Regions from separate parts of the Bacillus sp. SRL543 genome, predicted to be linked through region 1. Evidence: riboswitches for the same ligand, from Rfam matches in the RefSeq annotation. Region 1 holds a riboswitch; the other holds the start of a gene.
What was found. A riboswitch is a leader RNA that binds a small molecule or an ion and turns the genes downstream of it on or off. The one in region 1 is predicted to bind cyclic di-GMP.
Positions count from the first base shown of each region.

Region 1 (12,272 bases):
TGAAACGTTTCAATGGTAGAAGAGTTATATTTTTTTCTTTTTAATCGAAACGTTTCACTAAAAGGGGGAATATCTCGGCTGTTCACTTGAATGGCACTACTTTACGGTTTTTGTTAAAGAAGTAAAGATGCAGAATTACGGGAATCTTAAAGCAAAGCCTATTAAATTATTGGGGGTTTTTACGAATGAGCCAAAAGTTGTTAAATGTATTCAGCAAAAAGTTTGCAGCAGCTGCTATGATAGGTTCACTTGTTGTTTCTGGAGCACTGGCCGGCTGTTCTTCTGAAAGCGGGTCTTCTTCGGAGGACGGGCAAAAGACCATCACCGTCTGGGGCATGGGAGAAGAAGCAAAAGCTCTTCCGAAGATTGCAGATGAATTTGAAAAAGAGAATCCGGACATTAATGTAAAAGTTCAGGCCCTCCCATGGGATCAGGCACATGATAAGCTGTTAACTGCTGTCGCTTCTAAAAAAGGTCCGGATGTGGTCCAAATGGGGACAACTTGGATTCCAGAGTTCGCTTCTGCGAATGCGCTGCTTGATTTGACAGAAGAGGCTGAAAACTTCCCTGAGCTGGGAGCTGACAACTTTTTCAAAGGATCAGTGGAAACGACAAAATATGATGATAAAGTGGTTGGCGTTCCTTGGTATGTCGATACACGAGTTCTGTTTTACCGTACGGATTTACTGGAAGAAGCAGGGTATAAAGAGGCACCAAAGACTTGGGATGAGTTAGAGGATGCAGCCAAAAAACTGGCTGACCGCGGAGATGATAAATATGGAATCAGCATTGATACAAATGAACAAAGTTTATCATTTATGCTGGCCAGGCAAAACGGCTCCAAGTTAATAGAAGGCAATCAGGCTAATTTCAATGAACCTGAATTTGTCGAAGCGGTTGAGTATTTAAATGGATTCTTCAAGGATGGCTCTGCTCCTGTTGATCTTGGACTTGATATCGTCCAGGCATTCAGAGGTGACGGAATCCTTCCGATGTTTATCAGCGGTCCTTGGATGGTCAAGCTGATTAATGACCAGGCTCCGGAACTCGAGGGCAAGTGGGCAACTGCAGTCCTTCCTGCTAAGGAAACAAATACATCTACATTGGGCGGCTCCAACTTATCCGTATTCGAGCACACGAAAAACAAAGAAGAAGCCTTGAAATTCCTTGCATATATGAGCAAGCCTGAAACCCAAATTAAATGGCTTGAAATGACAAACTCCCTGCCGGCGAGCAAAGAGGCATGGAATGATGAGCAGCTTCAGCAGAATGAGTATTATAAAGTATTTGGAGAACAGTTAGAAAATGCACAGCCGATGCCTGTCATCAAACCTTTTGAAAAAATCGCACAGGATTTTTTAAAGAGATTTGAAAAGATTTACCGCGGCGGAGCAGATGTTCAGGAAGAAATGGATTCATTCGATAAAGAATCTGAAGAAATTTTATCCAAATAAATCGTCAAACAGGTGTACAGGCAGGCGTTCGTCTGCCAGTTGCCTTTAATAGTCCGGCAAAGCTGGGATTAGAAGGAAGGGACTTGCAATGAAAAGCTTTGTGGCAAACAAAACTCCATACTTTTTTATAGCTCCTGCACTTATTTTGCTGTTAATATTTTCAATTCTGCCTATATTTGTGGCCTTTATTATCAGTTTTACAGATCTTGATCTGGCCGGTATTGCTGATTGGTCTTCCATCAGTTTTATTGGCTTTGAAAATTATAAAGAGGTTGTAGGCGATGAGATATTCTTAAAATCCATTTTTAATACGCTATTCTATGTGGTAATTGGTGTACCGCTTGTCATCGTTTGCTCCCTGGGGATCGCGCTCCTGATCAATTTTGGAAAAGCACGCATTTTCAAAGCTTTCCGGGTTGTCTTCTATATGCCTTCCATTACAAATGTTGTTGCAGTAGCAGTTGTGTGGAGCTTTCTCTATAACCCTCAGTTAGGCTTATTCAATCATGTGCTGGAATTTTTCCACCTGCCGCCTGTACCGTGGCTGCAGGATCCCACAGTAGCAAAGATCTCGTTAATCGTACTTGCTCTCTGGAGAGCCATCGGCCTTAATATGATTATCTTTCTTGCTGCGCTTCAGGGGATTCCGAAAACCTACTACGAAGCGGCCCAGCTGGACGGCGCCAATAATTGGCAGCAGCTGTTTAAGATCACCATTCCCCTGTTAAGATACGCCATCTTCTTTGTGTCAATTACAACGATGATCGGCTGGCTCCAATTTTTTGAAGAGCCTTTTGTTATGACAGACGGCGGTCCATTAGACAGCACGACTTCTGTTGCGCTGTTCATTTACCGGAACGGTTTCCAATTAAGCAACTTTGGCTATGCCGCTGCAGGATCTTTCATATTGTTCATTGCCATCATTATCATTACGATGCTTCAATTTAAGCTGCAGAAGAAAGGGCAGGATTATTGATGAAAACTGAGGTGGAATACAAAATGAAATCCAATGCAGTTCGAAAACAGTCATTAAGCAGCAGTAAAAATGCTGAAAGAGCTCAGCAATGGTTTGTTGGTATTATTCTTGCGATTGGCGGATTGCTGGTTACTATTCCTTTTATATGGATGATCCTGTCGGCCTTCAAGCCGGAAAGTGAAGTAATGCAGCTGACGCCAACCCTGCTGCCGCAAGAGTTCACATTGGATAATTTCTATAATCTCTTTGTGAATATGAACTTTGCTCTTTATTTGAAAAATACTCTGATCGTTGTATTCTGGTCTTTTTTCGGCTTAATCTTAAATGCGATGGCCGGATATGCTTTTGCCAAGTTTGAATTTAAAGGACGCAATAAATTATTCTTTCTCGTTCTTGCTACCATGATGATTCCTGGCCAGGTTACCATGATTCCGGTCTATCTGATCCTGAATCAAATGCACTTGACGAATACAATGGCGGGAATCGTTCTGCCTGGACTGGTGGGAGCATTCGGTATCTTCCTCTTCCGTCAGTTCATGACTACCATTCCCGATGAACTGCTGGAAGCAGCCAGACTGGATGGAGCCAGTGAGCTGAGAGTATTCTGGCAGATCGTCCTGCCAATGACCAAACCGATACTCGCTGTCCAGGGAATTCTCACCTTTATCGCTGGCTGGAACAGCTTCCTGTGGCCGCTGATCATTGCCAATGATGAAAGTCTCTATACACTATCGGTTGGACTGCAGTTATTAAAAGGTCAATACGGCGGCAACTTTGCCCTGCAGATGGCTGGATCAACCTTTATGGTCGTTCCGATTATCATCATCTTCATTCTTTTTCAGCGGTACATTATTGATGGGTATACGATATCGGGGATTAAGTGAGTGGAAAGGCCAGTGAGCCAAGGGGACAGGTCCCCTGGCTCTTTTTTGAGATTGGGCCAAGGGACCTGACCCCCCGGCCCACAGCCCAGCCCACCTCACCCCGCCCCCTCATCTCACCGCACCCCCAACAACCCCCGATTAATCACCCCATTAATTATCTCCGCCATCTCCCCCGGACTGTGATCCATCCCGTTATTCAGCCACTTTTTTATCACGTGAATGCTGCCGCTGATGATGAAGGTGCTGAGGTATTCAGAGAGGTTTTCGTCATAGGCGGTGTCGGCGAGCCAGCTGGTCATGAAGACCTGGTGGGCGAAGTTTATGACTTTTGTTTCGAAGGTTGTGTTTGTTTTTTCGTTGAGGAGGGTGGTGCATACTTCGTGTTTGCTGGCGAAGTATTCGAGCAGTTTTTCGATCATTTGGAGGGCCTGGTCTTCTTTTTCGAAGTTGTACTGGCTCATATAGCCCTGCATGTCCTGGATGATTTCGTCTTCGATGGTGTCCAGGAGGTCATATTGGTCGGTGTAGTGGGAATAAAATGTGGAGCGGTTGATGTCGGCGAGGCCGCAGATTTCTTTGACGGTAATATAGGAGATCTGCTTGTCTTTCAAGAGCTTCATGAGGCTGTCTTTTAATACCATGATCGTATATTTTTTGCGTCTGTCCATTTTGGGAGAGGTCATAACCAGTTTCCTTTCTTTTTGCGTTTTCCAACACTTTTGATCATTGTGTCGGGAATACCACGGAAGTTAAAGAACTGTTCGTTGAATAGGCAACACCGTGTTTATATAATGATAAAGTGTATAGAAAAAAAGGGCAAGAGAGGGTGAACACGCATCAATATTGCTGCACGAATACTTAAACATAAAAAAGCCGTTGCCATTGTTTTCGCGGTTTTGACTGTGCTTTGCGCCCTGGCGCAGTTCACTGTGTCGGTGAACTATGATATGAAGGAATATCTGCCGGAGGACGCACAGTCGACTAAAGCCATGGAAGTGATGGAGCGGGAATTTGAAGGAAATGTCCCGACGAACCGGGTGATGATGCGGGACATGACCATACAGGAAGCTCTTGCTTTCAAAGAAAAGCTGGCCGCGATTGACGGTGTATCTGATATCATGTGGCTGGATGATGTGATCGACATCAAGGCTCCGCTTGAAATGGCGGACCAGGACACGGTTGACGACTATTACAAAGATGGGTATGCCTTGTTTTCTTTCAGCATCCGTGAAGGAGAAGAAGTCCAGATCACCGATCGCATTTATGACCTTATCGGCGAAGATAATGCGATGGCAGGTGAATCGCTGAATACGGCCACACAGCAGAAAATGGCCGGGACGGAATCTATGTATGCTGCCGCCTTTTTGGTGCCGATCATTATCATCATTTTAGTGGTTTCCACGACTTCGTGGGTGGAGCCGCTGCTGTTCCTCACCGCCATCGGTGTGTCAGTTCTGATCAATATGGGGACGAATATTTTTCTTGGAGAAGTATCTTTTGTCACCCAATCGGTCGCGCCGATCCTGCAGCTTGCAGTGTCGCTGGATTACGCGATTTTCCTCCTGCACAGCTTCAACGATTACCGGAAAAAGGTAGGGGATCCGCGGGAAGCGATGGAGCTGGCGATGAAGAAATCTTTTTCGGCAATCGCAGCCAGCGCGTCCACAACTTTCTTTGGTTTCATCGCTCTAGCTTTTATGGAGTTTGAAATCGGGTCGGATCTTGGCATCAACCTGGTCAAAGGAATTTTACTGAGTTTCATCAGTGTCATGGTGTTCCTGCCGGCATTGACGCTGCTCTGTTATAAATGGATCGACAAGACGCAGCATAAGCCATTGCTGCCATACATCCGCGGCAAGGGGAATTTTGTGCTGAAGTTCCGGGTTCCGGTTCTTTTGCTTGTTGCCATCCTGATTGTCCCGGCCTTTCTTGCGCAAAGCAAGACCAATTTCACTTATGGAGTTGGCGAATTGCCGGAGTCGACAAGGGCGGGGAGCGATTTTACGAAAATTAAAGAAGAGTTCGGGGAAAGCACGCCGATGGTCCTGCTTGTGCCGAAGGGGGATACGGCCAAGGAAGAAGAGCTGGTCGGCGATCTGGAAAAGCTTAACCATGTGACGAGTGTCATGGCGTATGTCAACACCGTCAGCGCTGCAATCCCTCCAGAATATCTGGATCCCAGCATTACGGAACAGTTCTATTCGGAAAATTACAGCCGGGTCATCCTTCAGACAGATACAAAAACTGAGGGAGACGAGGCGTTCCAGCTGATCGAACGGGTCCAGGATACTGCAGAGAAGTTATATGGAGATAAGGTTTATTCAGTCGGAGAGAGCGTGACATTGTATGATATTAAAAACACGGTCAAAAAAGACAACACGCTGGTTAATCTATTGACCCTCCTGACAGTTGCGTTCGTCCTGTTTGTAACCTTCAGGTCGATTTCGATTCCGCTGATCCTGCTGCTGACGATTCAGACCGCCGTCTGGATCAATCTGTCTGTCCCTTATTTTACAGATTCTTCATTAGTATACGTCGGCTATCTGCTGGTTAGCATCATCCAGCTGGCAGCAACGGTCGATTACGCAATCCTGCTGACGGATGCTTATAAAGAGGACCGGCAGGAAATGTCTGCGCTTGAAGCGGTCAAGAAGACGATGGATGAAAAAATATTCTCGATCGGCATTTCGGCCTCAATTTTATCAAGTGTAGGCTTTATCTTATGGATTACGTCATCGAATCCAATCGTAGCTTCGATCGGTCTGCTGCTGGGAAGAGGAGCGCTGCTGGCTTTGATTATGGTCGTATTCTTCCTGCCGGCGTGTCTCTTGGTATTTGATAAATTGATCATGAAAACAACATGGAAAGCAAACTCTTATAAGGAGAAGTGATGATGAGGAGAATCAGAAAGCTCTTGGCTATTTTTGCCAGCATCCTGCTTATGATGCCCGCCCTGCTGGTTTCGGCTGATACAACGGGCAGCAAGTCAGGGGAAGAGGTCTCCCGAGAAACAGGGGAGCTTTCCTCAAAGGACGAAGTGGTGTATGCAAAGCTCAGCCCTGCTGGTGAAAATGAGGAAGTGTATGTGGTTAACATTTTAAATATTGAAGAACCGGGTGAAGTGACCGATTTCGGCCCCTATACAAACCTAAAAAACCTGACGGACATGTCGCCTATTGAGAAGTCAGACGCAGCGGTTCATGTGACGGCTGAGGAAGAAGGCAAGTTTTATTATCAGGGTGATTTGAATGAAGCAGCCCTGCCATGGGATGTTTCTATTACGTATACATTGGATGGGCAGGAAACCCCACCGGAAGATTTGGCTGGAAAAAGCGGTCATGTGCAGATAGATATTCAAACATCCCGGAATGAAAGTGTCGATCCATCCTTTTTCGAGAATTATCTGCTGCAGATTTCCTTCCCGCTGAATGGGGAGAAATTCAGCAATATCGAAGCTCCTGACGGGATGCTTGCCAATGCGGGGAAAAATAAGCAGGCCACATTTACTGTGATGCCGGAAAAAGAGGGGAATCTGACCCTTGAAGCAGATGTGGCGGATTTTGAGCTCGAAGGCATTGATATCACAGCGATTCCGTCTTCACTCCCGATTGATGCACCGGACATCGATGATATGACAGGTGAAATGGATACACTGACAAAAGCGATCAAAGAGGTCAATGACGGAGTCGGGCAGCTGCAGAACGGGGCTTCGGAATTGCATAATGGTGCCGCTAAGCTGAGCAATGGCTCCAGGGAGTACCGTAATGGTATAGCGGCGCTCGACGGTTCTTCTTCCCAGCTGGTCAGCGGCTCCAAGAGTATTCAGCAGGCCTTGCAAAAGCTGAATAGCAGTCTGAGCGCTGGCTCTGGAGATATGGGCCTCGGCGATTTGAAAAAGATGCAGGATGGATTGTCACAATCGGCCTCTGGCCTGAGGGAAGTGTCCAGGAATCTGGCAGAATTGCAGCAGGCTTTCAGCGCCTCTTACAATAGCTTGAACGAAGCAATGGAAGGCATTCCGAATCATGAAATTTCTGAAACACAGATCGAGCAGCTGAAGCAGAGCGGCGCCGATCCGAATGTTATCGCGCAATTGCTTGAGACTTATGCGGCTGCTAAAAATGCCAAAGGAGTCTTTGCTGCTGGTAAAGGCAGTTTTGACGCTGTCAGTGGGACTTTGGAGCAAGTGAGCGCGTCTCTTACAGAGATGGCGAAGAACCTTGACGCTATGTCTGCTGGACTTTCTCAAGCTTTGGCCAATTCTGATGCTGCTGATGCGATGGCACAGTTGCAGGCAGGCGTTCAAGCACTTGCTGCCAACTATGAATCCTTCCACTCGGGATTGGTGGATTACACTGGCGGAGTGAGCAGGCTGGCAGGCTCCTATTCTGAACTGCATAACGGCATTGCTGGCGTGGCAGGCGGAACAGGGGAACTCTCTGACGGTGCAGCCGCACTCCATGATGGGACGGCTGAGCTGTATGAAGCCACGAGGGATCTGCCGGAACAAATGAAGGAAGAAGTTGAAGGCATGCTCGAAGAATACGACAAAAGCGACTTCAAACCCGTTTCCTTCGTATCGCCTGAGAACGAGAAAGTAAACTCAGTTCAGTTTGTGTTAAAAACAGAAAGCATTAAACAGGAAGAAACGGAAGAGGTTGAAAAGCCCAAGGAAGAGCCGAAGGGGTTTTGGGCTCGTTTGAAGGCGCTGTTTTCATAAGTGAGAGAGAGGTGCCGGCCTTTGGGGGCTGGCGCCTTTTATTATATGGCTGGCATTAGAACTTTCTATTATTCTATTAAAATATATTGTAATAGATGGATATATTGGATTATTATTAATATAAGTTAAAATATGGAAGGTGAGAAAATTAAAATGAAAAAGTCCAGTGCTTTAGCCATTTCTGCTTTGTTGATCCTAAGTGTATCTTTCTCTGTAAGTGCTGAAGCAAAAACACCGGCAGCTGCTAAAACCTATAAGAATTGTACTGAATTAAACAAGGATTATAAAGGCGGAGTAGCCCGTTCTTCTTCTGTAAAAAACAAGGGCGGTAAAACTAAATATAAACCGTATGTATCCCAGGCGCTGTATGATGCCAATAAAACGAAGGATCGGGACGGCGACAAAATAGCTTGTGAAAAGTAAAAAGTTGAAATCAGAGTTTTTGCTTAAAGTTTACAGGCGGGATATCAGAATAAAGAAGGTACAGGCCTGCTGGGCTGGCGCCTTTTTTTAGAGAGCCAAGGGGACAGGTCCCTTGGCTCTTTTTGATACTGGGCCACGGTACCTGTCCCCATGGCTTCCGGTACCTGTCCCCATGGCTTCTTATTCCCATTTCAGGGCATACTTTTCATAAGCAGCTGGTGAGGAGTGGGAAGATGCAAAAAGTGAGTGTGGTTAAACAGAGTGTTAAGAATGTGCAGAAGGGCCAGGTGGAGAAGGGGCAGTCGCATAAGCTGGCATGGTGGCAGCTTTCTTTGATTGGGATTGGCTCTGTGATTGGGGCGGGGTTCTTTTTGGGATCCGGTTTGTCGATTCACTCGGCGGGTCCTTCTGTGCTGATTGGATATCTGCTGGCCGGATTGACGGCTTATTTTGTTTTTAGTGCACTGGCTGAGATGACGGTGCAGGATCCGCAGCCCGGTTCGTTCCGGACATATGCGGGACAGGCATTCGGCCATTATGCGGGATTTATGAGCGGCTGGATTTACTGGGTGGCGGGAGTGCTGATCATGTCGAGCGAAGTGACGGCACTGGCCATTTTTACTCAATTATGGCTGCCGGATGTTCCTATCTGGATTTTTTCGATCATTTATTCTGCCATTGCATTAGGCATTAATTTTCTCGGTGTAAAAAATTTCGGAAGCATTGAATCGTTTTTTGCTGTCATAAAAATTTCTACGCTCATCAGTTTTATTTTCTTCGGGATTCTAGCAGCGTTTGGGGTACTCTCACCCGAGACGGCAGGTGAATCGTCCACCTTTTTATCGGAGGGGATTTTTCCGAATGGGTTTTCAGGGTTATGGTCTGCAATGATATTCATTTTGTTCTCTTATGGGGGAATTGAAGTGATCGGGGTTTTGGCTACGGAACTTAGAAACAAAGAAGACGTGCCAAAGGCAGGGAGCTTTCTGGTTGCAGCTTTGACAATCCTTTATGTGGTCAGCATCCTCTTTATCCTGATGATGATTTCTTTTCATAACATAAATGAAGATAAAAGCCCTTTCGTGGCTGCTTTATCACAATTCAATATTCCTTTTCTGGATAGCATCTTCAATGTCATTTTAATAAGTGCGGCTTTTTCGACGATGGTGGGGTCTCTTTTTTCAATAACAAGCATTATCGTGTCTCTTTCAAAGGATGGAGACGCGCCGCAAAGGCTCCAGAAGAAAACGAGGAAAGGAGTGCCGGCAGGGGCGCTGCTGCTGAGCGGAGCGGGGCTCGGTGTTTCTGTCCTGCTTTCATTTCTCTTGCCGGATACCATTTACGAGTATATGACGGCCTCAGCAGGCATCATGCTGATCTTGAACTGGATCATTATCCTGGCGTCGCATATCAAGAAAAGGAAGCAGGTCGGCGCATCTCATGAGAAATATAAATCCTCTGCTTATCCGGTAACCTCCTATCTGGGCATTGTGCTGATTATCTTTACGATTGCGGGTTCGCTTCTCCACGCCAATCAAAGAATGGGCTTGTTTGCGAGCATTGGGTTTGTGCTGATCATTCTTGTTTCGTATCTTCTGGGTTCTAAGTTTGGGAAGTTCAAGAAAATCCATAAAACAGAGGAAGAGTATTAGGGAGTGCCTGCTCTGGATTTTTCCGCGGTTTAAATTGGAAGTCTTGCCGTTTATCCTTTAAAATGAAATATATAAAAGATACAGGCAAATTCATCGAAAGGTGAAGACGCAAAACTACAGGGACTAAAGCCAAAGGCTATGTCTGCCAGTTACCGATTCATCTTTATGAGCGTAGGCTGATCGGTTTCGATTGGTCTATTTTTTATGCTGAAGGATTGAGGAAAACGAAGAGGGACAGCAATGATGAACATACAATTTGCACAAGGTTTTGGATTAGGGGCACTGACTGTTTTATTGGTTGTGATTTATTTTTTCAGAAGATGGAAAAAGAAAGAAACTGACTCTTTTAAAAATCATGAAAATTATATGCATGTGATAGAAAACACCAAAGATTTTCTTTATTATTGCCAAGTATATCCGGAGCTGAAATTTAAATATCTTGGTCCTTCAGCAGAATGCTTTTTCGGTGAAGGTTCTAATGCAGATGCCTATTCAGACGCTGGTGTTGCCTTTAGGGATATCCACCCGGAGGATATGGATATTCTCCAGAAAAAAGTCCATGGACAGGTTGATTTCAATAAAGCAATCGTTCAGCGCTGGAAAGATAAAGACGGTCATTACCGATGGTTTGAAGAGTATGCGACTCCGATATATGAAAATGGGGTGCTGGTCGCTCTTCAAGGTATGGTGCGGAATATTGATGAGAGAAAAAAGCTGGAAGAAACATTGAAATATCGAATCACCCATGATGCTTTGACAGACATCTATAACCGTGATTTCTTTGAGCAAATGATGGAGAAATATAATGAACGTGAGGATACAGCTGCAGCCATTATATTATGTGATTTGGACGGCCTGAAATGTTTGAATGATAACTATGGGCATAAAACTGGAGACTTTCTGATTAAAGAAACAGCACGGCTATTAGAACAATTTTTCAGAGAAAATGCCTATGTTTCAAGGATTGGCGGAGATGAATTTGCGGTTTTCCTTTTAAAAAAGGACAAAGAACAGGTAGAGCTCCTGGTTGAAAAGCTATCTGAAGAGATTAGCAGATATAATGAAAGCAGCCAGGAAGTCAAAATTAACATATCGATAGGCTTTGCGTTCTGCGAAAATTCACTAGGTGTCATGGAAAGCTTATTTGTTGAAGCGGATAACCATATGTATCGAAATAAAAGAATGAAAAAAGGTGCCTGAATTCATCAATAAAGATGGGAGAAAGGCACCTTTCTTCGCAAAAATGGAGGAAAATGATGCCCGCCAAAAAAAGAATCAGAGATTATGGAGTGAAAATAGGAACCCTTCAAACTGGTCCGCGCAATTCTATCACTGATGTGGAAGGGGTAACTGTGGGGCATACAACGCTAAGTGATGGTGATAAACAAACCGGGGTCACTGCAATTGTGCCGCATCCCGGGAATCTTTTTAAAGAAAAGCTGATTGCCGCGACCCATGTGATCAACGGGTTTGGGAAGAGTATGGGGACAATCCAGATCAATGAGCTGGGTACGATAGAATCTCCGATCATCCTGACCAATACGCTGAGCATCGGTACAGCAGCCGAGGCTTTGATTCAGTATATGCTGGAGTCTAATCCCGAAATCGGCCGGACGACTGGAACGGTGAATCCGGTTGTGTGTGAATGCAATGATATGTTTTTGAATGATATCCGGGCTGGGTTCGTAGAGAGGGAGCACGTATTCCAGGCACTGCAGAATGCCTCGGCGGACGTGGAAGAAGGCACTGCTGGAGCAGGGACCGGCATGCTTTGCTATTCTCTGAAGGGCGGGATCGGGACCAGCTCGAGGCTGATGGAAATGGACCATGGAACTTATACGATGGGCGTTCTCGTGCTCACGAATTTCGGCGGCTTAAAGGATCTGCGGGTGAATGGGAAAGCCGTCGGGGAGGAGCTGAGTGAGGCTATCCAGGCTAAGGAGGAGAAGGATAAAGGGTCGGTCATTATCATTGTCGCAACTGACCTGCCTGTATCGGAGAGGCAGCTGACCCGAATCATTAAAAGGACGGTAACAGGTTTGTCCCGGACGGGGTCCATCATCGGGACGGGAAGCGGCGAGGTGGTCATCGGCTTTTCGACTGCTGTGAAAATCCCTCATGAAAAACCGGCAGATTGCTTAAGGATCTCTATGATACATGAAG
Region 1 covers NZ_OZ481794.1:917,900-930,171, forward strand. Annotated here, with positions in the region: gene AC4E8B_RS04795 (sugar ABC transporter substrate-binding protein) at 186-1,454, shown strand; gene AC4E8B_RS04800 (carbohydrate ABC transporter permease) at 1,543-2,430, shown strand; gene AC4E8B_RS04805 (carbohydrate ABC transporter permease) at 2,454-3,314, shown strand; gene AC4E8B_RS04810 (TetR/AcrR family transcriptional regulator) at 3,428-3,982, opposite strand; gene AC4E8B_RS04815 (efflux RND transporter permease subunit) at 4,262-6,205, shown strand; gene AC4E8B_RS04820 (YhgE/Pip domain-containing protein) at 6,205-8,034, shown strand; gene AC4E8B_RS04825 (excalibur calcium-binding domain-containing protein) at 8,188-8,457, shown strand; gene AC4E8B_RS04830 (amino acid permease) at 8,691-10,109, shown strand; cyclic di-GMP riboswitch class I at 10,183-10,266, shown strand; gene AC4E8B_RS04835 (sensor domain-containing diguanylate cyclase) at 10,350-11,309, shown strand; gene AC4E8B_RS04840 (DmpA family aminopeptidase) at 11,366-12,272, shown strand, end outside.

Region 2 (12,272 bases), 290 kb from region 1:
TGCGCATCTATATAATTCACATACTTCTTTTCATAATTCAGAAAATCAGGATAGTAAGGGTAAACATGGTAGGAAGCAAACATCCCGGCTTTAAAGCCTTCTGCAGGCAGGATGTGATTCGGATCCACCACCGCTTTATCTTCATCCTCCGAAGGCTCTGCCGGATGGTCAAGCAGGTCGGTGGTCACCCAGTTTGTAAAGCTCATCGTATGCTGCCAGCCATATTGCCCTGATTCATACTCTGCCGTATAATCCATCATCCGGGCGATCCATCCTTCAAACGGGGAAGCATTTTCAGCCTGAAAATATTTCCCGGAAAAAGAACCTTTCCCCTCATTTTTGCTATTTGTCTGTAATACCGCTTCAGGATCCCACTCAATCCCGATCATGAATCCAAGCACATACTCAGATATATCATACTTATATTCCCCCGACGCATGGCCCGGCCGTTCCGGCAGGCTTGCGTTTCCATGGACAATATCGACCATGTGCTTCAGTTCTGTTTTAAAGTCATCCGTTACCAGACTGGCAAATGCGTTTTGTTCACCGACAAGATTTTCTTCGTTCACCCACGTCCCATGGAATAAATACAGAGGGTGTTCAGCTGTTTGATTATATTCATAGAAAGCTTCATAAAAACCGGGCGGATGGAGAGTATATACACGGACAGCGTTTGCATTCATGTCTCCTATTGACTTGAACCAGCGGAAATATTCGTCTTTCGTGATGGCTGTTTCCCCCGGAAAGGAGCCTGGCTTTGCAATGCCCATATTGACGCCCTTAATCAGGAGATCCTCCCACTTGCCGTCTTTTTGTATTTGGATGTACTCGCTTCCGGTTCTGCTGTTCGTTTTAATCCCTTCAAACTCGGCAATTTCAGGCTTTTCCTGCTCACTTTGCAGGCCGGTGCCCCTTTCCATAATGGTTTTCATCAAGGGGACATACGTATTCCAATAGAAAGAATTGCGGGAACTGAATTTCCCCTTCCAGATATCAAGTCCCTTTGTTTGATAAATACCGGGAACCTCCGCTTCATCCGCAAAGTCCCCTGCAAAATAATAGGAAGAATATTTCGCATTCACATGCTGGATGACTGCCGGAATGACGGATGGGATTCCGTAGCCCTCCAGTTCTTTTTCAGCTTCCTTTTTAAGGGGAAGCTTGTAGGTTGCCAGCACTTCCTCCTGATCATTGGCTTCCACGATATCAAACCAGTATGAATAGCGGGACTCTCCTTTTACAGCCAGCTCTTTTTCCCCAGCGTCCGTGTAGCTGAACAGGGCTCCCTCACCTTTGAGGTCGTCTTGTCCAAAGACAACAATATGGTTGTCTTTGTTTACCAGGACGAGTCCAGGGCCCTCATGCTCCCAGCCCTTTTCCCCTTCTTTTCCCTGCTCCTTCACCCAGACAGGGACCTCGTCAGATGATAAGTCAGAAAAATATCTGCCTATCCAGCCGCTCCAGCTGATATTCAAAAGTGAAGTGATTTTCTCCCGGGCCTCGTCATCGGTGGGGTCTGCAAAGGTATTGAATTCTGCAATCAGCGTCTTGCCCTCCGAGTTCATCAGAGCTTCCCTGAGCCTGTCAGCCTCTTCAGACTGAAGGCCGCCATATATGCTGTCCGACCTTTCGCCGAGCTTGTTGCTGCCGAAAAATTCCTCTTCATAAACACCGTATTGGTCAGCCAGATAATAGAGATCATATTTATCCAGATTTTCCGGGAGGGGCTTTACTTTATATTCATCTTCCCCGAGCGGCTTAAACCCGCTGTAGTCGCTCTTTGTTTCATACTGTTCGCCATTTCTTCTCTGCCATTTTCCATTGTTCAGAATCCAGACAAGCCCCTTATGCTCCCGGTAAGTTCCGTCAGGCACTGTTTTATCGATAATCAGCACCTCGAGCGTCCTTTCCGGTGCAAGCTGCCAGATCCAGAAAGGGCTTGTAAGGAGCAGAAGCAGGCCAATGACCAGCCCGAACACAACAGCCTGGGATTTTGTAAGAACTTTTCTCATTCTGACACACCTTTTCTTTTCATTTCTCCCCAGCTCTTATCTCCCCTGATCAGCTTCCAGATGCCTTCGCACCTCCAGAATACCGTTAGAGGGCGATACCATAAGGTTTCTGTCAGAGAGTAGAAGAACAGCTTCAGCAAATCAGAAACCTTCGGATATTTGCGCAGGCTCCATTCTTCAAGCAGAACTGCTGCCATAGAAAAAATAGAACCGTAAAGACAGGAAAGCAGGAAGATCAAAATAGCAAACTCTAAATAAATTCCTCCAAGGAACAGGGACAGCACCACATAGGCATAGCCAAGCAGCTCCACAATCGGCCCGAAAAATTCAACAATCCAGAAATAGGGGAAAGAAATGAATCCGATCGCCCCATATTTAGGATTAAAAGTCAGCTTTCGGTGAGTCCACAGGCTTTCGAACAGCCCCCTGTGCCATCGACCCCTCTGCCTCCTCAGGAAGGTCGCGCTTTCCGGCACTTCCGTCCAGCAGACAGGGTCGGGGACATAGACGATTCTCTTCTTGAGCCCTTTTTCTTTTATAAGCCGGTGCAGCCTGACGACAAGCTCCATATCCTCTCCGACAGTGTCGGTCCTGTATCCTCCTGCCTCCAGGACCCAGCGCTTAGAGAAAACGCCGAATGCGCCGGAAATGATCAGCAGGAGATTATGCCGGCTCAGCCCGATCCGGCCCATCAGAAAAGCCCTTAAGTATTCAATGATCTGCATGATGACGAGCGGTTCTCTGGCAAGCCCTACCTTCAGCAGGTTTCCATCCCTGATTTCACAGCCATTGGCAATCCGGATGCTCCCTCCGGATGCGATCACCTCTTCATTTGAATCAATGATAGGCTTCATCACTTTAAGGAATGCATCATGCTCCAGGACGGAATCGCCGTCCAGGGAACAGACGTAAGGATAATGGGATATATTCAAGCCGGCGTTGAGCGCATCGGCCTTTCCGCCGTTCTCCTTATCGATCATATATAAATTGGGCAGCAGGCGTGACTGGTAAATTCCTTTAATTTCCTTCGTCTCAACCTGCTTTCTGACAGCCTTGTCCACTTTCTTCATTTCATAGTGGCCGATCATTTTTTCCAGCGTCCCGTCCTTTGACCCATCATTCACAACTAGGATTTCGTACTCAGGATAGCTGATGCTCAGAAGGGACCGGACACTCTGGATGATCCCTGCTTCTTCATTATAGGCAGGGACAATGATGGAAACGGGCTTCGTATAAATTTCACTCATATATTCCTCATAGATCTGGTCGCGCTTAAGGCGATATTCCCTGCGCAGCTGAATCATCGAAATAACAAGAACAATTGTATAAAAAACGATGACAATAACCATGTAAACAGCAATGAACCAGCCAAAAAACAAAACGGCATTCTCCCATAAACCAGCCAGCATCAGCGGTGCTCCCCTTTTTGAATCCATTCCCAAGCCATATCCCTGGCATAAGGATCTTGCGAATCATCCATTATTTTCTGCAAAACCTGCTTCCCTTTTGAAAAGTTTATAATCGACTGGCCAGCCTGCGACCGGACATACCAGGACGGATCATGCAGAAGTGCTGCAAGCCTTGGCAGCAGGCCCTCGTCTTTCATGCTGCCAAAAAGCTTGGCGGCAAGCATCCGCTCCTGCCAGCTTGGAGATTCAGCAAGCTCCACATAAGGTGCTATATCTTCTGTATATCCTATAGAAGCCAATGCTTTCAATGCCCGGAGCCGCAGTTCCCCCGTCCCTGAAATGAACACTCCTTCCACAAACGGCAGATGGCCGAGCCTCTTGCTGACAGCCATTACATCGAGTACAGCAAACTGGACCCGTTCAGGGCAAGTTCTGAATCCTTCAGCAAATCGGTCAAAACCGGTATCATCCAGCCGGATTAAAATATTCCGGAAATCAAATTCCGAGAACGGCAAGCTGCGTGACTCCAGCAGCCCGAGCAGGTTTTCATATTGGAAATCTGCAAGGATTTTGAATGCCTGAACCTTTTCTGAGGAAGTGCTCCCTTTGCTTTCAACAATCCCGAGGACTTCTCCCTGCAGGCTTTTCAGATGGAAATCTTCTATATGATAAAGCGCATTCATCCTTGTGCTCCATCTCCTGCTTTGAAGTCCCTTCTTGTAATGGGCCTTCAGATATGACTCCGCGAAAATGGCCAGATTGGTCCTTTCCTGCTCTCCTTCTAGAATATCTGCATAATGACTAAGTAGCTCCTCCGCAGCCAGAAGGCTTGCCGGATCGGCCAGGTCAACATCCTCCAGCAGCTTGCCTTCATTTAAAAAAGAAAACAGCGGAAGGTTCAGCTCCTGCTTCCGTTTTTCAACCTTCCGCCTTGCAGATATTTCAAATCCTTTTCTAATCACGAGGTAAACGAGTATAGCTGTCAATATCCCTGTGATGGAAAGAGCCGCTGCAGCGAGATAGAACAGTTCCCGATCCAGCATCATTTACGACATCCTCTGGATCAGGCGCTGGATCCTCGCCTGGAGCTCAGTGATGCTGAACGGCTTTGTCACATAATCATCCGCCCCAAGCTTCAATGCCCTGGCAATATCATATTCCGTCTTTCTTCCTGTCAGCATTAAGACATGGACACGGTTGGCATTCCGATTTTCCTTCACTTTCTGGAGAACTTCAGTCCCATCCATCACAGGCATGATTCCGTCCAGAATAAGGAAGTGCTCCCCTTTTTGCTCCATCCGGCCGGATTGAAGGAACTTCTGCCCATCCTCATACACCTGGATATCCAGTTCTGTATGCTCAAATTGCATGGACTGCAGGATTTTCATGAGCATCGTTCTAATGATGGCATCGTCATCAATAACCGATACATTCAGGACTTTCCTGGAATGGCCGCCTATCAATTTATTCGCACTTTCCACCCTTGCCCGGCCGTTTCGCTTCGCTTCATATAAAGCCTGGTCAGCCGTCTTGATCACTTCGGTCACGGTTGCAGAAGAATCATGGACCATATAAACGCCGGCAGAGAAGCTCATATTGAACTCTTCCCCATTCTCTTGGAACGTACGGCTCGAAAAGCCGGAAAGGAGCCTTGAGATGACCTCCTTGCTGTCGCGGTCATTCGTGCGCGGAAGCAGCAGGATGAATTCCTCCCCTCCATAGCGGAACACAATATCCCCTATCCGGACATGATCCTTCAGATACTGTGCAAACTCCGAGAGGATCCGGTCTCCCGCTGTATGGCCGTACGTATCATTTACTTGCTTGAAATGATCCAGATCCAGGACTGCGACAGAAAAATGCTGATTGTTCCTTTCAAGCTCCTTCAAGTAGCGTTTAAGCGAATCCTTCAGGAACCTGCGATTGTATACCTGAGTCAGTTCATCTATGAGGACCGACTGGTCAAAAATCTGTTTCCTGTCGAGATGCCGCTCCACCCTGATAAGGAATTCCTCCAGGTCAACGGGCTTGAAAATAAAATCGTCTGCTCCGAGCCTGTAAGCCTTGATTCTCGTTTCCCTGTCATTCTGGATACTGATCATCAGCTTAGGGATGAACTTCTTGTTCGTATGCTTTTGGATGTCTTCCAGTATATGAAACCCGCTTTTGCCCGGAAGATTCACATCAATGATGATACAGTCGGGGTTCATGTCAAAATATTGGTCGACAGCCTTTTCCGGCTCAGTATTCGCAATCACCATCCAGCCCTTGCTTTCCAGTGCATCCTTAAGGAGGATCAGCATGGAAACGTCATCATCGATCACCTGGATCAATGGCATATTTTCATCTCTCGGCAGCCCTTGCTTCTCCTCTTCCTTCTGGAAATGTTCATATTCATAGCTCAGGCCCATCAGTTCGTATAAGAAATCCCGCAGCTCCCGGTTTCCCCAGACTTTTTCGCTGCTCTTTTCCACCTGGTCCATCAGTTTGCCTGCCACCTGATGAAGTCCAACAAGCTGCAGGGTTCCCGCTGTTCCTTTTATAGAATGGAGAAAACGGTAGACATCCTCATTTTTCACAGGTGATTCCGAGTCCTGCTCAAACCATAAAATCATTTGGTTCTTAATTTTTTGAAACAGCAGTGTTTTATATTTATCAAGTTTCATTTCCGCACCTCTTTCATCCTGAGCTTCAGCCAGGAAGCAGAGGCGCCCCCGGCCAAAATAAAAACCAGCCATCATAGAAAATTGGCCGGTTGCACTAGTCACTCCCAACGGTTTAAAGTGCCCAAATAAAAACCGCTCATCACAGTGTCCTATATTCGAAATATCCCCCTTGCATTTTCTGTCGAAACAGCAAATGACAAGCCAATTAAAATATATGATTCCTGTCATATTAAGTCAATATAATTTTATCTTCTACTTTGAGTATACCGAAAAATCAAACCGGATGCTGACGCCAATGTGCACCCTTGATAAAATGGTAGATTATTACCATACCCAGCCGCTGTCTGAATCTGTCGCTAAATGAGGGTTTTTGTCAATAAGATAGCATTGTCGATTGAGACAGGTATTTGTAAAATTAGGAATATATAACTAAAAAATGGAGGACAAAGCAATGGAGCATATTAAAGACCTGCTGTTCAACCTGCTGATCATTCTAATCGTCATGCTTTCTTTCCAGCTCCTTTTTGCCAGCCGCCTTCAATCGCTTTTTCTGCGCCACCGCGAATATTTTATTGCCGGCATCAGCATCATCACCGCTTCCTTGTGCCTGGTGAGTTCAATCAAGATGAACAGCAGCTTCATATTCGATCTGCGGTGGATCCCGTTCCTGCTGGGGGGGTTGTACGGAGGTCCAAGAGTGATACTCGCCCTGCTGATATTTGTCATTTTTATCCGTATTCCCCTCGGCGGGATCGGGGCTGCCTATAATATTTTAACCGGGCTGATTGCCGGCTTTATTGTATACAAGCTCCATCCATCTTTCATCCGCATGGACACCAGGGGGAAGCTGTTTACCGTTTCACTCCTGTCTTTTATCATATCCATCGCATCTTTCATGCTTCTGCTTTCCAGAGCAGGAATGGAGGAGTGCCTGGAATTCGTTGTTATCTATACAATCACTCAGACAGTAGGGACATTTCTGGCAGCCTACACCATCGAGCTGATCGTACAGAACCAGCAGCTGAACTGGGCAGTAATGAAGACAGAAAAAATGGAGGTCGTTTCCCACTTGGCTGCCAGCATCGGCCATGAAGTAAGAAATCCCCTGACCGTAACGAAAGGATTTCTTCAGTTATTAAAAGAAGAAGAACCTGATAGGGGAAAGCGCTCGTATTATTTAGAGACAGCCCTCGAAGAGCTGAACAGGGCGGAAGTAATCATCAGTGATTATTTAACATTTGCCAAACCGCATTTGGAAACAAATTCCTGTTTTTCATTAGAAGAAGAAATAAGAAAAGCGGTTGAATTGATAACCCCCTACGGGAATGCCCATTCTGTAGTAATCTATTGCGACACAGAGGAAGAAATATTAATCAAAGGGGAAGATGCAAAGTTTCAGCAATGCCTTCTCAACCTGCTCAAAAATGCCATTGAAGCAATGCCGGGCGGAGGCGTACTCTCTATATCGGCGAGACTGCAGGACGACAAAGCCGCACTCTTTATTTCTGATACTGGCAAGGGGATGACATCCGGGCAGCTCGGGAGGCTGGGCGAACCTTATTTTTCAACAAAAGAAGGTAAAGGAACGGGGCTTGGAATGATGGTGGTCTTTCGGATCATTGAGGGAATGGGCGGAAAAATAAAAGCAGAAAGCATTCTGAATAAAGGCACCTGCTTTACCATCCTGCTTCCTGCCGAAAAATCTCCTGATTAGCGGCTGATCTCACACATGTTCAAATGCGGGCGGGTACTTCACCGTCCCGCTGATTCCAGCTAGGGAGCCTTCCTTAAATTCCATCGCCATAAATACCTCTTCCGGTACAGGAAAAGGTGAAAGTATCTCAAAGACCGCAGAAGGCCGGAACCCAAATCTCGGATAATAACCTGGGTGTCCCAATACAACGGCGTGGGCAAAACCCAGAAGCTCCGCCTGTTTCAACCCTTCTTTAATAAGAAGGGATCCCATCCCTTCATTTTGGCGCTCCGGCATGACGGCTGCAGGGGCAAGCGCCAAGGTTGGGACTTCCCCCTTCCCTGTTTCAATCACCGCCCTGCTGAACATGATGTGCCCAACGATTTCCCCTCCATCTTCTGCTGCGAGGGATAGTTCAGGTATATACTCCGCTGAACTTCTTATGGCTCTGACCAGGGCGGCTTCATTTTCCCTGCCGAATGCAGCCCTGTGGACATTCTCTGCATTATTAAAATCAGCTTCCTGCTCTTTTCTGATGATCATTTTTCCTCCTGCTGGCTTTTTGCCAGCTTTTTTGATTTATCTGTACAGCTTTGCATCGCCGAAATGACCGCCGATCTGAAGCCGTGTTTTTCCAGCTCGGCCACCGCTTCTATCGTGGCACCCCCTGGCGTACATACCTGATCTTTTAATTCCCCGGGATGCCTGCCAGTCTCAAGTACCATCTTGGCTGCACCCAGCACCGCCTGGGCCGCAAGCCGGTATGATGTTTCCCTTGGCAGTCCCTGAAGGACGCCGCCGTCAGCAAGGGCCTCAATGAACATATACACATAGGCAGGCGAAGAACCGCTGATGGCAGGTATGCTGTCCATCAGCTCTTCTTCTATGAACTCTGCTTTACCAAAACTCTCGAATAGTTCAGCAGCTTCCCTCCGTTCACTTTCGGTCACCTGCCTGCTGGCAGCCAGGGCGCTCATCCCTTCCCCGGCAAGAGAGGGGGTATTGGGCATAGAACGGATTGCTTTTATTTCCCTGCCGAATGCAGACTCAAGAAACGCAAGGCTGATCCCTGCTGCGATTGTGATGATAATGGCATCCTCAGAAACACTGCCGCTGATTTCCTCAATCACTCCCTTATGAACATCAGGCTTTACAGCCAGAAATAAAAAATCAGCCTGTTCAGCTGCTTCCTTATTATTAAGGGTCACTCCGATATCATATGTATTCTTTACATAAGCAAGTGTTTTCTCCGTCCTTGCGCTGGCCATTATATCATCCGGCCGGGCCATCGCCGATTTCAGCATTCCCCCGATGATTGCCTGGGCCATTTTTCCGCATCCTATAAAACCAATTTTCTTATTCATCATTTCACTTCCCTGCATCATTGCTCCCTTTATTATACTTCCTGCCCTGCCTCATTTCCAACTTCCGGTTAGCTCTGGGTGTTAAAGGGTAAAATGGAAATGCTCCGCGCTTAACTGTGCGGAATTTCATTTTTTCTTCTGCATTATGAACTAAAGGGAGCGATTGAATAATGATGGACAGGAAACCACTGCCGCCCGGGTTTTACCGGCAGCCGACCATTGAACTTGCCCAGGCCCTTCTTGGCTGTCTATTGATAAAAGAAACACCTGATGGTACAGCCGCTGGATATATTGTTGAAACAGAAGCCTATAAAGGCCCTGAAGACAGGGCTGCCCACAGCTATAATAACCGCCGGACAAAGCGGACTGAAGTTATGTTCGCAGCCCCTGGGGCCGCCTACACATACCTCATGCACACCCACTGCCTGTTAAATGTCGTCAGCGCTGAAAAGGACAAACCGGAGGCTGTGCTCATCAGGGCCATTGAACCTGCGGAAGGAATCTCCCTGATGAAAGAGCGAAGAAAGATGGACAATCTGAAGAATCTGACTAACGGGCCCGGAAAGCTGACAAAAGCCCTCGGTGTGACGATGGACGATTATGGACGGCTTTTTTCTGAACCGCCCCTCATGCTTGCTGAAGGCTATACCCCTGATGAGATTGCTAAAGGAAAGAGGATCGGGATAGACAATTCCGGCGAAGCAAAGGACTATCCATGGCGCTACTGGATAAAAGGCAGCCCGTATGTTTCCCGTCATCAAATAGAGTCCTCATGATGGATGTTTATTCCTTATTTAACTGCATCTGCCCCGCATCATTATCTTCCTGAAGAACCACAATAGTTATGTATGGTCTTCACCATCAAAGCCCTTCATGAAGGGGAAAATATTACTAACTGGGGGTAGTCAGATGCAGCAGTTTAACCAGCAAGGACAGGCAGGAATGAACACAAATGAACAAATCCCGGCACATATGAATCATGGCGGACACGAAATGCTGGATATGAAAGAAGTCCTTTCAAGCACTGTAGCTGCAATCGATCAATTCCTTATGTTCAGCGGGCAAATCCAGGATCCGCAGCTTAAGGAAATTGCAAACCGCCAAAGGCAATTCATGATCACCCAATACAACACAATGGTTGACTGCTTCACCACCGGCCAAAAGCCGGCTGTCCCGACTACAACCTATATGATGGGCGAAACGCATGACGTCATCTACGGACTCCAGCCATCCCAGCCTGCTGCACCAAAGCAGTCGGCTTCCGAGATTGGCGACCAATGCTATTCAGGCTACCTGCTTGCTTTAATGAAAGGTGCAGCCTCCCAGCTGTCAATGGCCGCATTGGAGTGTACAAATCCAGTTGTAAGGCGTGTGCTTGCTGATAGTGTTCCCAATTATGCAGAAATGGCTTACGAGCTATTCCTCTATCAGAATCAGAAGCATTATTACCAGGTTCCCCAGCTCGCGCCGCAGGATACAGAACAGCTGCTAGGAAGCTATACCCAGGCAGGCGGACAGCAGATGATGAACCAGCCTAATATGAATACCCTTCAATAACCGCTGCAGGCGCCCCAATGGGGTGCCTGCATTTCTTTTTCCTCCCTTCAATTAATTGGAAAATGTTTTTTTAAAGCCTGCTGTTACTAAATTAAAAAAATGGGTAAAAAAGCAGAAATTAAAACACCAAATAATTGATAAAAGGCGGCGCTCCGTGTGAAAGAAATTAAAGAATCCATCAAAGAAACATTGCTTGCGATCCTTCCCGTCTCTGCGGCTGTCATATTATTGCAGCTTGTCCTGATCCAACTGCCCTTCAAAGACTTTCTTCCATTTCTCTTCGGCCTGTTCTTTGTCATCCTTGGACTGATGTTCTTCCTTATCGGCGTCAATATCGGCCTCCTTCCCATAGGTGAAATGATTGGAAAGATCCTGCCGAAGTCAAATAAAGCGTGGCTCATCATATTAACAGGCTTTATTCTCGGAATCGCCGTTACATTGGCCGAGCCTGACGTCAGGGTGCTGTCCACACAGGTTGACCAGGTGTCCGGAGGGAAGATATCGTCCGTTTCCCTCATATTGTCCGTGGCTGCAGGAGTCGGCCTTTTCGTGGCCCTTGCCATGATCCGGACCATTTACAAAATTCCTGTTACCATCATTTTGATTGCCGGCTATGCCATCGTCTTTATTGTCAGCTTCTTTCCCCTTCGTCATTTGTGCCGATTTCATTTGATGCAGGAGGCGTAACGACAGGCCCGCTCGCCGTTCCCTTCATTTTGGCACTCGGAGTAGGTGTGGCCCAGGTGTTCCGGAACAAACAATCCTCAGGCGATTCATTTGGCCTTGTCGGCCTTGCTTCCATTGGGCCGATCCTGGCCGTTCTGCTGCTGGGAGGGATCTTTAAATGATGGACAAGTTATTTCATGGATTTGGCGGCACCCTGTCAGAGGTAGCCTTCGCCCTTGCCCCCCTCCTTCTTTGTTTCATCATTTTTCAGTTATTTTTTCTGAAATTAAAGAAACAGAAGGTGTTTCAGATCCTTGCAGGATTTCTGTCTGCCTATGCGGGACTTGCCTTCTTCCTTCATGGAGTCCACCTTGGCTTCATGCCGATCGGCGAGGAAATGGGAAAAAAGCTGGGCAATCTTCCATACTCCTGGATTTTGATCCCAATCGGCTTTGTCCTCGGATTTGTCACTACATTGGCAGAACCGGCTGTGAAAATTTTAAACAAACAAGTTGAAAAAGTAACATCCGGCTATATCTCAGAAAGGATCATGCTCTTCACCCTTTCCGGAGGTGTCGGTTTATCCATTGCCCTGGCAATGCTCCGCATCCATCACGGCTTCTCTCTCTGGTATTACCTTGCACCGGGATATGCCCTCGTGCTGATCCTGATCTATTTTTCCAACAGCGGCTTTGTAAGCATCGCCTTCGATTCGGGCGGTGTTGCAACAGGGCCGATGACCGTCACTTTTATCCTGTCGATGGCCGTCGGCGCTGCCGCAGTAACAGAGGGGCGGGATCCCATGACAGATGGCTTTGGCCTGATTGCCCTGGTCGCCCTCGTACCAATCCTGGCTGTCCTGATCCTTGGCCTCCTGTTTAAAAGGAAGGAAGGTGCTTCTTAAA
Region 2 covers NZ_OZ481794.1:1,206,086-1,218,357, reverse strand. Annotated here, with positions in the region: gene AC4E8B_RS06335 (hypothetical protein) at 1-2,012, opposite strand, end outside; gene AC4E8B_RS06330 (glycosyltransferase family 2 protein) at 2,009-3,421, opposite strand; gene AC4E8B_RS06325 (HEAT repeat domain-containing protein) at 3,421-4,467, opposite strand; gene AC4E8B_RS06320 (diguanylate cyclase domain-containing protein) at 4,468-6,087, opposite strand; cyclic di-GMP riboswitch class II at 6,162-6,246, opposite strand; gene AC4E8B_RS06315 (hypothetical protein) at 6,281-6,451, shown strand; gene AC4E8B_RS06310 (ATP-binding protein) at 6,539-7,801, shown strand; gene AC4E8B_RS06305 (GNAT family N-acetyltransferase) at 7,811-8,323, opposite strand; gene proC (pyrroline-5-carboxylate reductase) at 8,320-9,144, opposite strand; gene AC4E8B_RS06295 (DNA-3-methyladenine glycosylase) at 9,315-9,920, shown strand; gene AC4E8B_RS06290 (spore coat protein) at 10,054-10,701, shown strand; partial or broken gene AC4E8B_RS06285 (DUF1538 domain-containing protein) at 10,858-11,549, shown strand; gene AC4E8B_RS06280 (DUF1538 domain-containing protein) at 11,546-12,271, shown strand; gene AC4E8B_RS06275 (P-II family nitrogen regulator) at 12,272-12,272, shown strand, end outside.
Region 2: another riboswitch for cyclic di-GMP. It lies ahead of AC4E8B_RS06320 (diguanylate cyclase domain-containing protein); the one in region 1 lies ahead of AC4E8B_RS04835 (sensor domain-containing diguanylate cyclase).